DNA from 4 places in the Mesorhizobium sp. M0618 genome. Region 2 is predicted to be linked to each of the others. Evidence: riboswitches for the same ligand, from Rfam matches in the RefSeq annotation. Region 2 holds a riboswitch; each other region holds the start of a gene.
What was found. Region 2 has a riboswitch for cobalamin ahead of NKJ04_RS08715 (DUF1636 family protein). Riboswitches for the same ligand answer to the same signal wherever they lie in the genome.

Region 1: it holds a riboswitch for cobalamin, as region 2 does, so the genes downstream of both, metE (5-methyltetrahydropteroyltriglutamate--homocysteine S-methyltransferase) here and NKJ04_RS08715 (DUF1636 family protein) in region 2, are expected to answer to the same signal.
Region 3: it holds a riboswitch for cobalamin, as region 2 does, so the genes downstream of both, bluB (5,6-dimethylbenzimidazole synthase) here and NKJ04_RS08715 (DUF1636 family protein) in region 2, are expected to answer to the same signal.
Region 4: it holds a riboswitch for cobalamin, as region 2 does, so the genes downstream of both, NKJ04_RS31015 (ABC transporter ATP-binding protein) here and NKJ04_RS08715 (DUF1636 family protein) in region 2, are expected to answer to the same signal.

What each region holds. Positions count from the first base shown of each region.
Region 1 is NZ_JAMYQH010000033.1:64,604-67,805, forward strand. Features, by position in the region: partial or broken gene NKJ04_RS27875 (helix-turn-helix domain-containing protein) at 1-172, opposite strand, end outside; cobalamin riboswitch at 878-1,079, shown strand; gene metE (5-methyltetrahydropteroyltriglutamate--homocysteine S-methyltransferase) at 1,174-3,202, shown strand, end outside.
Region 2 is NZ_JAMYQH010000006.1:33,395-36,596, forward strand. Features, by position in the region: gene NKJ04_RS08710 (winged helix-turn-helix domain-containing protein) at 1-1,152, shown strand, start outside; cobalamin riboswitch at 1,182-1,385, shown strand; gene NKJ04_RS08715 (DUF1636 family protein) at 1,424-1,852, shown strand; gene cobW (cobalamin biosynthesis protein CobW) at 1,855-2,892, shown strand; gene NKJ04_RS08725 (cobaltochelatase subunit CobN) at 2,911-3,202, shown strand, end outside.
Region 3 is NZ_JAMYQH010000018.1:13,762-16,963, reverse strand. Features, by position in the region: gene NKJ04_RS19485 (DUF2277 domain-containing protein) at 1-117, opposite strand, end outside; gene NKJ04_RS19480 (exodeoxyribonuclease VII small subunit) at 229-480, opposite strand; gene NKJ04_RS19475 (histone deacetylase family protein) at 484-1,410, opposite strand; cobalamin riboswitch at 1,532-1,711, shown strand; partial or broken gene bluB (5,6-dimethylbenzimidazole synthase) at 1,727-2,440, shown strand; gene NKJ04_RS19465 (hypothetical protein) at 2,563-3,202, opposite strand, start outside.
Region 4 is NZ_JAMYQH010000044.1:35,210-38,411, forward strand. Features, by position in the region: gene NKJ04_RS31010 (ABC transporter substrate-binding protein) at 1-730, opposite strand, end outside; gene NKJ04_RS31015 (ABC transporter ATP-binding protein) at 777-1,565, opposite strand; cobalamin riboswitch at 1,728-1,934, opposite strand; gene NKJ04_RS31020 (AraC family transcriptional regulator) at 2,229-3,062, shown strand; gene NKJ04_RS31025 (DSD1 family PLP-dependent enzyme) at 3,067-3,202, opposite strand, start outside.

The DNA of each region.
Region 1 (3,202 bases), on a different contig from region 2:
TGTCCGATAAATCGTCGATCCCGAGACCTTCAAGGGTTGCGGCGATCACCTCGTCGCTCACGCCGTCGTTCGCGGCCAAGAGGATCTGTGCGCGTTTTATTTTGCGCGTCGCGTGGCGCCCCCCGCTCAATAGCGCGTCAAGTTGATCACCCTCCGATTGGCTAAGGTCCACAAAACTTTATACTCACCTGCACCTCCTTCAGCGTGCAGGCGCAGATGAATCCGGAAATGAGTCAGTCACTTGGCGAACGACAAGCCGCGCCGCAGCCGCGCTTTACGCAGCTTTAAGGCCAGTATTTGGCCTTCATCTATGCCCGGATCTTCAAACAGCCCCGGCCGAAGCCGACATGCAGCGCCACTTCGACGTCACCGCTCCGTCCGTCCACCAGATGGTGATCACTTTAGAAAAAGCCGGCCTCATCTCGCGCACGCCCGGGGCCGTCCGAATTCTTCCGGAATCGCTTCCGATTTTGCGCTAAAACAACCCATCACAATCTCTGTGGAACGGTACTAGTCATCCGTGATGACGACTGGCGTGCCATTTCCCCTCGGACCACCGTTTGGCGCTCACTCCGTGAAAACCGCTTCTGCCACGCACGCACAGCTTGCGGCCGCATCGTTAAACATCGCCCCCAATGCGATCTTCTGCATTCTAACGACGTTGTCACGCGCTTGAAGTGTTGGCCGAAATCCTTGATCGGCGACCTGCGAGGGATGTCGCAGCCCGACAGGAATTCATTAGTTGACAATGGTGGCAGCGGAGCAGCGCCGCCAATGGGCGACTGAATATTTCACTATGTTAGACAAGCGTAAAAGCGCGATCACATAACGACATAAACATTTCGTTATGCGTCATTGACAAAGGAGCGAACTGCTGTGATTGTCTGCGTGTCGTGGTTCTCGCGTGCGGCGCTGCCGCAGCGGAGCTAAGAGGGAAGCCGGTGCGATGCCGGCGCTGCCCCCGCAACTGTTAGCGGCGAGCCAACCCCAATCATGTCACTGAGGCGAATACCCTCAGGAAGACGGGTAGAGGCTATGACCCCGCGAGCCAGGAGACCTGCCACGCGAATTACGTCCACGGGCGGGGTGTCTCGGTGGCCGCTGCAACCCGGCGTTGATGCCGGCCTGCTAGCGCCTTCCTTGTCACCGACGCCCCAATCATCGGGGTATGACATGACTGTCTCTCAGCAAATTCCTGTAGCAACGCTCGGCGTGCCGCGCTTCGGTCGTCGGCGAGAACTGAAATTCGCGCTTGAAAGCTACTGGTCCGGAACATCGTCCGCTGGCGACCTTCTCACGACGTCGAAGGCGCTCCGTGCCGCTAGCTGGGAAGAGCAGCGCGATCGCGGCGTGTCGAAAATCCCGTCGAACGACTTCTCGCTTTACGACCATGTGCTCGACACCGCAGCCATGGTCGGGGCCGTTCCATCCCGTTACGGCTGGAATAGCGGCGAGGTCCCACTTGACATCTACTTCGCAATGGCGCGCGGCAACCAGGGTCAGACGGAGGACTGTGGACACGCTCGTCACCAGGAGGAGGCTCATGGACCTGGTGTAACCGCGATGGAAATGACCAAGTGGTTTGACACCAACTACCACTACATTGTGCCGGAACTCGATGATGATCAGACGTTCGCCCTCTCGTCATCGAAGCCGGTCGATTACTTCCTCGAGGCTAAGGCTCTCGGCATTCACACACGCCCAGTCATCCTTGGACCCATCACCTTCCTCAAGCTGGCGAAATCGCCTGCCGAGGGGTTCGGTCCCATCGCGCTCCTACCGCGGCTGCTGCCGGTTTACGAGCAGCTTCTGGAGAGGCTGAAGCTGTCGGGAGCCGACTGGGTGCAGATCGATGAGCCAGCGCTTGTCCTCGATCTGAACCCGAACGAACGAGCTGCGTTCGAATTCGCCTATGGCCAGCTGTCGAAAGCCGCGCCCGAGCTGAAGATCATGCTGGCTACGTATTTCGGGTCGCTGGGAGACAATCTCGAAACCGCGATTTCTCTGCCCCTGGCCGGCCTGCATATTGATCTCGTGCGCGCTCCCGAGCAGCTGGAAACGGTGGCTCGGCTCGCTCCGAAGGATCTGGTGCTCTCGCTTGGCTTGATCGATGGCCGCAACGTCTGGCGTGCGAACCTGCCCGCCATTCTCGACCGCATCAAAGCGATCGTCGCCGGCTGGCCCTTGGACCGCGTCGAGATCGCGCCTTCTTGCTCGATGCTGCATGTGCCGATTGATCTGCGCATGGAGACGGAACTCGACGCGGACATCAGGTCGTGGCTCGCCTTCGCGGCCCAGAAGACCGACGAGCTGGTCTTGCTGGCCCGGGCCCTGTCCCAAGGCAAGGATGCGGTAGCAGGCGCGTTGAAAGCGTCTGCCGAGGCTGCCGCCACGCGCGTGACATCTACGAGGATCCATGACCCGCTTGTTCAGGGGCGGATCGCTAGCATTGAGGACAGCGCGAAGCGACGAGAGAGCGCTTTTGGCGAGCGCTCCAGAGTCCAGGCCGGCTCACTCGGGCTGCCGCGTTTCCCGACGACGACCATCGGGTCCTTCCCGCAGACGCCGCAGGTACGCAAGGCGCGGGCCGCTCATGCGAAGGGCCAGCTGAGCTATGTCGACTATGAGACGTTCCTGAAGAAGGAGATCGAGGCTGCAATTCGCTGGCAGGAAGAGATCGGGCTGGACGTGCTGGTGCACGGTGAGTTCGAGCGAAACGACATGGTACAGCATTTCGGCGAGCAGTTGTCCGGCTTCGCGCTCACCCAGCATGCCTGGGTACAAAGCTATGGGTCGCGCTACGTGCGTCCCCCCATCATTTTCGGCGACGTATCGAGGCGCAATCCGATGACAGTGCGCTGGTGGCAATTCGCCCAGTCGCTTACGGAAAAGCCCGTGAAGGGAATGCTCACAGGCCCAGTCACCATTCTCAACTGGTCTTTTGTTCGCGACGACGTACCCCGCTCCGAAGCCTGCCGCCAGATCGCGCTCGCCATCCGCGACGAAGTGACGGATCTCGAAAGATCCGGCGCAAGGATGGTCCAGATCGATGAGGCCGCGTTTCGCGAAGGATTGCCACTGCGCCAATCTGACTGGAAAGTCTATCTCGACTGGGCTGTCGAATGTTTCCGGATCGCTTCAACGGGTGTAAAGGACGCGACTCAAATTCATACCCACATGTGCTATTCGGAGTTCAACGAGA
Region 2 (3,202 bases):
GCCCAGGGGTTTCTCGATCCCCGCCCGACCGGTACGCCCGACCGCCGGCATTTTGCTCGCACCCTCTCCCGCACCGGTCTGTTGCAGATCGATTCCGTCAGCGCGGTGGTGCGCGCTCATTATATGCCGCTCTATTCGCGCCTTGGCCCCTACCCGTTCTCGCTGCTCGACAACGCGGCCGTGACGCGCAAGCGCACGGTTTTCGAATACTGGGCGCACGAGGCCTCCTTCCTGCCGGTCGAGACATACCCGCTGATGCGCTGGCGCATGCAGCGCGCCGAGCGCGGCGAGGAAATGTATCTGGGGCTCGCCAAATGGGGCCGCGAACACGCTGCCTATATCGAAGAGATCTACCGTCAGGTCGCCGAGCGCGGCCCGATCGCCGCTTCCGCGCTGGAGGGCCAGAAAGGCTCGGGCGGCTGGTGGGGCTGGAGCCATGCCAAGCACGCCTTCGAATGGCTGTTCTGGGCCGGCCGCATCACCACGGCGCACCGTCGCGGGTTCGAGCGTTTTTATGACCTGCCCGAGCGCGTGCTGCCGCAGGCGGTCCTCGACCTGCCGGTGCCCACGCCCGAGGACGCGCACCGCGAATTGCTGCGCATTTCCGCCCGCGCCCACGGCGTGGGCACTTCAGGCGATTTGCGCGATTATTTCCGCCTGTCGCCGGCCGATATGAAAGGCCGATTGGAGGAACTGGTTGAAACGGGCGAGTTGCTGCCGGTGCGTGTCGAAGGCTGGGACAAGCCCGCCTATCTTCACAAAGACGCCCGTCTGCCCCGAAAGATCAAGGCCCGCGCCCTGCTGGCGCCGTTCGATCCGGTCGTCTTCGAGCGCTCGCGCACGGAGCGGCTGTTCGATTTCCATTACCGCATCGAGATCTACACGCCGGCCGACAAGCGGCAATACGGCTATTATGTCCTGCCGTTCCTGCTCGGCGACAGGATCGTGGCACGCGTCGACCTCAAGGCCGATCGCCCGGCCAGCATACTGCGCGTCCATGCGGCCTATGCGGAGGCTGGCGCGCCGCCTGAAACCGCTGCAGAGCTGTTCGAGGAATTGAAGCAGATGCAGGGCTGGCTCGGTCTCGAACGCATGGAAGTGACCCCGGCCGGCGATTTGGGTCCGGCGCTGGCCGACATCGCCATGTCGTAAGCTCGCGTTGACACCGCCGCCCGCAAAAGCCTAAATCCGGTTCAGATGGTCTCTTGCCCGCAACGGCAAGAGCTAAGAGGGAATGCGGTGCGGGGCAAAATCCCAAATCCGCGGCTGTCCCCGCAACTGTAAGCGAAGAGCCAAGGCCGAAAGCCACTGGGGAGTTCCCGGGAAGGCGGCTACCAAGGCGATGACCCGCGAGCCAGGAGACCTGCCGTCTGCGACTTTAGAATCCGATCGCCCGGCGGGTTTCCGGGCAAGGAGCCCGATCTTGGACCACGACAGCAGTTTTTCGGCTGGCACAGCGGATATCTCGTCCGGCCATGATGATGCCTTGGCCGGCGTCACCATCATCGTCTGCGCCTCCTGCCGCGATGAGACCGGCGCCGACGCTCATCCCCGCGCCGGCGAATTGCTGGCGGACGACACGCGCCGCGCCGCATCTGGCGACGACATCCGCATCCGCAGCGTCGAATGCCTCGGCAATTGCAAGCGGCGCCTCAGCGCCGCCATCCTGCGCGACGGCTGCTGGAGCTATGTCTTCGGCGACCTGACCACGACCGGCGGCGCCGACCTCGTGACAGGCGCCAAGCTCTTCGCCACCTCGAAGGACGGCCTGATTCCATGGCGCGGCCGCCCCGATAGCCTGAAGCGTGGCCTCGTTGCCCGCATCCCTCCCCTCGACCTGTTGAAGGACTGATCATGACTGCTTCCGTCTCGCGCGTTCCCTGCACCGTCGTCACCGGCTTCCTCGGCGCCGGCAAGACGACGCTGGTCCGCCATCTCCTGGAAAACGCCGGCGGCAAACGCATTGCCATCATCGTCAACGAATTCGGCGACATCGGCATCGACGGCGAGATTTTGAAGGGCTGCGGCATCGACACCTGCCCGGAGGAAAACATCGTCGAACTGGCCAATGGCTGCATCTGCTGCACCGTCGCCGACGATTTCGTGCCGGCGCTCGACAAGATCCTCGCGCTGACGCCGAGGGTCGACCACATCCTGATCGAAACCTCGGGCCTGGCGCTGCCCAAGCCGCTGGTCCAGGCCTTCCAGTGGCCGAGCGTGAAGAGCCGCGTCACAGTCGATGGCGTCATCGCCGTGGTCGACGGCCCGGCGCTGGCCGAAGGCCGCGTCGCCAACGACATGGACGCCTTGCAGGCGCAGCGCGCCGGGGACGAGACGCTCGACCATGACGATCCGGTGGAAGAAGTGTTCGAGGATCAGATCGCCTGCGCCGACCTGATCATCCTGTCGAAGAGCGACCTGATGGACGCCGCCGGCACCGCCCGCGCCAACGCCATCATCAACGAACATTCCGCCCGCGCGGTGAAGATCGTGCCGACGTCGCATGGCAAGGTCGATCCCTCCGTGCTACTCGGGCTCGGTCTCGCCGTCGAGGACGACATCGAAAACCGCAAGTCCCACCATGACGGCGCATTCGACCATGAGCATGACGACTTCGACACCTTCATCGTCGACATTGCCTCGATCGCCAATCCGGACGAGTTGGCAAAGCGCGTCGCCACCGTCGCCGAAGAAGAGAACGTGCTGCGCGTAAAAGGCTTCGTCGAGGTCGGCGGCAAGCCCATGCGGCTCTTGCTGCAGGCCGTCGGGCCGCGCGTCAATCATTACTATGACCGCGCCTGGACCGCGCAGGACGACCGCCGCTCGCGTCTCGTCGTCATCGGCCTGAAGGGGCTGAACCGCCCGGCGATCGAGCGTATACTCGCCGGCTGATCTCGGACACGGGTTGCGATGCACATCCTCACCACGACATCCGCCTCGCTCGACGACCTCGCCGAGCCGGTCGATCTGCGGCAGACGCCGGCGGATATCGTGGCCCTGTCCTTCACCGACAGCGACCTCGCCGGACTGGCGGCAGCCTGGAAGGCCGATGCCGGCCGCCTGCCCTCGATGCGGCTGGCTGCCCTGCGTGACCTGCGCCATCCCATGTCCGTCGACCTCTGGGTCGACAGCGTCACCCGCCACGCCAAGGTCATCCTCGTGCGCCTCCTCGGCGGCTACGACTGGTGGCGCTACGGCTGCG
Region 3 (3,202 bases), on a different contig from region 2:
CTTCGAGGGTCGCGTGGTTCCGCTCAGCTTGCGGACGAACTGAAGAGCCGCGTCGCGCACCTCGTCATGGGTTGCCGGCGGATCAAAATTGAACAGGGTCTTGATGTTTCTGCACATCGCTTCCGGATCTCCTCTTGTCCTTGAGCTGTTTCAAGCGGAACGAGTTATATCCTCGATCATGATCATGTCCAAAAACCGGTGAGGCGAGGCCATCGTTCGGACCGGGCCTCAATCCGCGTCGAGTGGCTCCGTTCCGACCGGCTTGCCGTCGCGCGACAGCCTGATCTTCTCGACCTTGTCCTCGGCGGCCTTCAGCAGCCGGTCGCAATGCGCCTTCAGCGCCTCGCCACGTTCATAGATCCTGATCGACTGGTCGAGCGGCACGTCGCCACGCTCCAGATCATCGACGATCTTCTCCAGCGCATCGAGTGCCTGCTCGAAGCTCATCGCCTTGACGTCTTCGTTGGTCTCATCGGCCATCATTCATCCTTTCATCAGTCGCCCGACATGGGCGGCGACCGAAAATGCCAATCCCTGCAGATCGTAGCCGCCCTCGAGCAGGCTGACGAGCCGGTTGCCGCTGTGGCGTGCCGCGCGCTGCATCAGCTGGCCGGTCGCCCAGTCGAAATCATCCTCGGTCAGATTGATCTCGGCCAGCGGATCGCGGTGGTGCGCGTCGAACCCCGCCGAAATGATAATCAGGTCGGGCGCGAAATTGTCGAGCGCGGGCAGGACGCGCGACAGGAAGGCATCGCGAAACACTTCGCTGCCGGTCTGCGGCGCCAGCGGTGCGTTGACGATGTTGCCGGCGCCCGTTTCGGTCTTCGCTCCGGTGCCGGGATAAAGCGGCATCTGGTGTGTCGAGCAATAGAGCACCGACGGATCGTCCCAGAAAATATCCTGCGTGCCATTGCCGTGATGCACGTCCCAGTCGACGACGGCAACGCGCTCGACACCGTGTTTCTTCTGCGCATAACGCGCCGCGATCGCCGCCGTGTTGAACAGGCAAAAGCCCATCGCCGTGGTCTTTTCGGCATGATGGCCGGGCGGCCGGGCGGCGACGAAGACGTTGTCGGCGCGGCCCGAAAAGACATCATCGACGGCGGCGTTGGCGGCGCCGATCGCGGTGATCGCCGCTTGCCAGCTCTTCGGGCTGGCAGTGGTGTCGGCATCGATGCGGGCAATCCCCTCGTCGGGGATGGCGGCGCGCACGCGGGCGACGAAATCGGCGGGATGCGCGTAGAGGATGGTGGCCTCGTCGCCTTCCGGCGCCTGAATACGATCGAGCCCGGCAAAGGCTTCGTCGTCGAGCACGCGCTCGATGGCGCGTAAGCGGTCGGGCCGCTCGGGATGTCCGGGCGGCGTGAGATGCTCGAGGAAGATCGGATGGGTGTAGAGACGGGTGGTCATTGTCCTAATCTAGTGACCCGGATCGACAAAGGCCATGCACGGGCGGCCGATGACTGGGGAAAATCGCGACTGCGTCCATTCGCGTCGCCGCAGGCATTGGCCCCGCGGGCGCTTCGGCGTAAGGTCCCTGGTACTGCCTGGTGCCCGCCGCAAGCGGGAGAATCGGGAACACGGTTGAATTCCGTGGCGTGCCCAACGCTGTGAGGGGGACCGCGCCGGTAAATGCCACTGTCGATGACGGGAAGGCACCGGACGCGGGTTGATCCCGAGCCAGAAGACCGGCCTGGCAGGCATTGTCATCCGCGTGGTCAGGCGGATGGCATCAGAGCGACGTGCGTCTACTTGGACGCACAAAGTACGCTCTGTCAGTTTTGAATCTGCAATCGCAAGGGGACAAGCGATGCCGGAACACATGACCGCTGCCATTGACGATGGATTTGACCAGAATGCGCGCGATGCGGTCTACCGCGCCATGTTCACGCGGCGTGACGTGCGCAGCCATTTCCTGCCCACCGCGATCGATGACGACGTGCTGGCACGGCTGCTGCTTGCCGCCCATCACGCGCCATCGGTCGGCTTCATGCAGCCATGGAATTTCATTGTCATTCGCGATGTCAAACGACGGGCGGAGGTGCGCGACCTGTTCCTGGCCGCGCGAGAACAGGAACTGCCGGCGATCGAGGCGGAAAAACAGGCGCTGTACCGCAAGCTCAAGCTGGAAGGCATCTGCGAGAGCGCGCTCAACATCTGCATCACCTGCGACCGGCAGCGCTCGAAGGGTTCGCCGCTGGGACGCTGGCACAATCCGGAGATGGATCTCTACAGCACCGTCTGCGCGGTGCAGAATTTCTGGCTGGCCGCGCGTGCCGAGGGCGTTGGCGTCGGCTGGGTGAGCATCATCGAGGCTGAGGCGCTGAAGCGGCTGTTGGCCATTCCGGATCACGTAACGCCGGTCGCCTATCTCTGCGTCGGCCGTGTTTCCGAGTTCGCTCCCAAACCGGACCTTGAAACGCATGGCTGGGGACGGCGGCTGCCGCTGCCGGAGCTGATCATGAGCGAGACCTTTTCCGGGCAAGGCGAGACACAGCTCAAATCCACCGTGGCGCGCCTCAACACCGTTCCTGCCTCACCAGACACCATCCGCCCAGCCGATCAGGGTGTGGCGCCGGCCGTAGCCCAGCGCGAACCGCCGAAGGAGGCCAGCGCCTTGTCCTTGAGCTCCCTGAACTTCGACGATGCCTCGGCCAGCCGGGCGTCCCAGGCCGGATCGGGCACCTGGCCCGCGATGGTCTTGAAATAGACCTGCATCAGGCAGGCGATGGCGAAAGGCTCGATGAACGCCGCCTTGAATGCCCAGGCGAAGACGATGGCGAGCACAAAAGCCCAGCCGGCGAGCTGGCCAGGCATCAGGAACAGAATCGCACCGGCAGGTGCCAGCATCATCAGAAAGATGATGAACGACATGCCCCACATGATGACCGCCAGCCAGACGGCGTTCTTGACCATGACCTTGCCGTTCTGAGCATAGAGCACTACGCCTTGGCGCGCCGTCTCGAAGGGCGAGGCTGAATTGATGCGGATGTTGTAGCCGAGGATGATCTCGTCGACATAGGTCAGCGACAGGCGGATCACCGTGTTGATGAAGGAGACCAGGCCGCTCAGGCCTGGTATCGGCAGGAAGGCGGCGATACCGCCGAGCAGGCCGGTGATGGCACGGATGGCACCCTTGACGAGTCGGTCGACGACGAAAAGGATGTTGGCTTCGGCAAAACGCTGGGTGACGACATCCCTG
Region 4 (3,202 bases), on a different contig from region 2:
ACGCCACCGTTTCCCAGTCCGTATTGCCCCAACTGGTGTCCATGTCGGCTATGATGTTGTCGCCGCCGGCGGCTGATATCATGGCGCTGGGGATGGCGAATTTGCCTGCGGTGAACGGCTTGTCCTCGCCGGAATCATAGAGGAAGACCCGCGTTCCCTTGGCGTCGCCGACCTTGGCGGTGATGTCGGCGAGCCGCGTCTTCCAGCCGGAGACAAGCTTCTCAGCTTCGGCCTCCTTGCCGAAGATCTTGCCCAGCTTTTCGACGTCGCCATAGAGCAGGTCCATCGAGGCGGCGGGGCGGCTCTTGTCGAGATGGACGCAGCTTTCCGTCAGCACCAGCGTCTTGATGCCGTGCGGGGCAAGCGTATCGGGTGTCACCTCGCCGCCCGGCTTCATGCCATAATACCAGCCGGCGAAGAAGAAATCCGGCTCGACCGCGACGAGGTTTTCGAGCGTGGGGTATTTCGGCGCCAGTTCCGGGATCGAGCCCTGCTCGGCCTTGAATTCGGGACCGACCTTGTACCATCCGGAGATGCCGGTCAGGCCGACGATCGCCGGCTGCAGTTTCAGCGCGAAGGCCATCTCGGCCATGTTGAGATCCTGAATGACGGCACGCTTCGGCGGCGCGTCGAAGGTCAGCGGCTTGCCGCAGCTGTCGACGGTCACCGGGAAGGCCAGGGCTGTCGAGGCCAGCAGCGAGAAGGCAAGCGAAAAAGCGAGGCGTTTCAAGGGTTTTCTCCTGTGGACGGGATTGATCGATATGTGACGGCTTCAATCAGAATGGCGGCGCGGCACGGTTCGGCATCTCGAACACCGTCAGTTCGCGGTCTTCGGTCGGATGGCGCAGACGCAGCACATCGATGCCGAAAATCTCGCGAATCAGCTTTTGGGTCAGCGCTTCGCGCGGTGCGGCGAGCGCTTGCAGACGGGCATGGTTCATCACCGCCACCCTGGTGGCGAACGGTGCCACCAGCGCCAGATCGTGCAGCACCGCGATCACCGTCATCTCGAAGCCTGCGACGAGGTCGAGCAGTTCGCCGCGGGCGCGCGGGTCGAGATGGTTGGTCGGCTCGTCGAGAAACAGGATCTTTGGCTGCTGGGCGATGGCGCGGGCCAGTTGGGCGCGCTGGCGCTCGCCGCCCGACAGCGAGCCGATGGTGCGGCCAAGCAGCGGCAGCAGGCCGGTCCGGCGCAGCGCATCGACGACAATGTCACGCTCCTCGCTCCTGCGCCGTAGCCGAGCGTGCGGGACCCGGCCCAGCTCGACATAGTCGATCACCGCCAGCCGCGGATCGGGCTGGTCGGTCTGGCCGACAACGGCGATATGCAGCGCCCGCTCGGCGGCGGAAATCCCGTCCAGCCGGCGCCCGCCGAGGTTCACCTCGCCGGAACTCGGCCGCAGCATGCCCGACAGCATGCGCAGCAGCGTCGTCTTGCCCGCGCCGTTGGGACCGATGATGGCAAGGCGATCGCCAGCGGCCACCGAGAAGCTGACCGCCTGGACCAGATCCCGGCCATTCGCCATGGCGCAGAGGTCATGTGCTTCGAGAAGCGCTACGGTCATCGGCTGCCCGCCAGATTGCCGGGATGGCAAAGCGTGCACACGATGATGCGATGATCGATAGAGCCGTCCAACTTTCCGTCACTTTCCAAAACTGGCGACGGAAGGAAGCTGGCGAAGCGGCCGACAAGACCGGGATTCGCGTTTCCTCCCGGCACACCCCGTCCGGTCAACTCAGTGATGGCAGGTCTCCTGGCTCGCGGGTCGTTGCGCCATCCTGCCTTCCCAGCCTTGCCGGCCAGTGGCATTCACGGATTTTGCTCGCCGCTTACAGTTGCGGGGGCAGCCACGGCCTCGACCCCTGGGGATCTCACCGTGTTCCCTTTTCACCCCTCGCCTTTCGACTCGGGGACCATCACCGCTTCAGCGTAGATTTCCCCCAATCGCTTCGCAATGGATTTCTCGGACGGAGTGGTGGGCCGGCTAGGGAAAACATGCATTTCACGCTTTCGATATGTAATAACATTACGCTTTAGAGGATGCCGCCTGGCGCTGTCAAGCGAAGCCTGCCGAATTTGGCTCGTCGGCGGCAAGGGGCGCTCGACCGCTGTGCCATATCGGTGTGCGACTGTGACGGGATCGGTTCGATTGCGCGGGATGCGCAATTTCGATCAAACTGGCCGCGCCAGGAAACGGCAGGATGATCTGGCCAATGCGAGGAGCAAAATGAACCCGACCGAGAAAGCGCTGTGGTTCGTCGAAAGTCATCTGCCGGAGGCGATCTCGCTTGACGATGTCGCGCAAAGCAGCGGCGTGTCGCGTTTTCATGTGACGCGGGCTTTCGGCGCTGCCACGGGCCGCTCGGTGATGGGCTACATGCGCTCACGCCGGCTCACCGAGGCGGCGCGCAAGCTGGCCGGCGGGGCGCCCGACATTCTCTCCGTCGCGCTCGACGCCGGCTACAACTCGCATGAGGCGTTCACCCGTGCCTTCCGCGATCAGTTCGGCACCACGCCGGAACTGGTGCGCGCGCAAGGCACACTCGACAAGCTCGACCTCGTGGAGCCGATCCTGATGGACCAGTCCTTCCTCACCAATCTCGAACCACCGCGTTTCGAGACCAGCCGGCCGTTCCTGATCGCCGGCCTCGGCGAACGCTACAGCTGCGAAACCAGCGCCGCCATCCCGATGCAATGGCAGCGCTTCGGCCCCTATATCGGCAACATTCCGGGCGAGGCCGGCGATGTCGCCTATGGCGTCTGCGTCAACGGCGACGATGCCGGCAATTTCGACTACATCGCCGGCGTCGAAGTGTCTGATTTTTCCGACCTGCCCAAGGAATTCAGCCGGGTGCGGGTGCCGGCGCAGAAATATGCGGTCTTTGCCCACCGCGAACACATCTCGACCATTCGCCGGACGGTCAACACGATCTGGAACAAATGGCTGCCGGCTTCCGGCCACGAGATATCGGATGCGCCGGAATTCGAACGCTACGGCCCTGAGTTCGATCCACGCAGCGGCAATGGCGGGCTGGAGATCTGGATACCGGTGAGGGCGTAGTCGGTCAGGCCATCGGCAGCGCCGGCCAGCGATCGACTATCCCGCCGCCGGAAAACACAGCGATCGACCCGAACTGCTGCAGCACGGCTTCGCTCTGCGTCGGGCGCAGGAAGGCGTAGTCGCCGGGCTTTGCGGTCGCG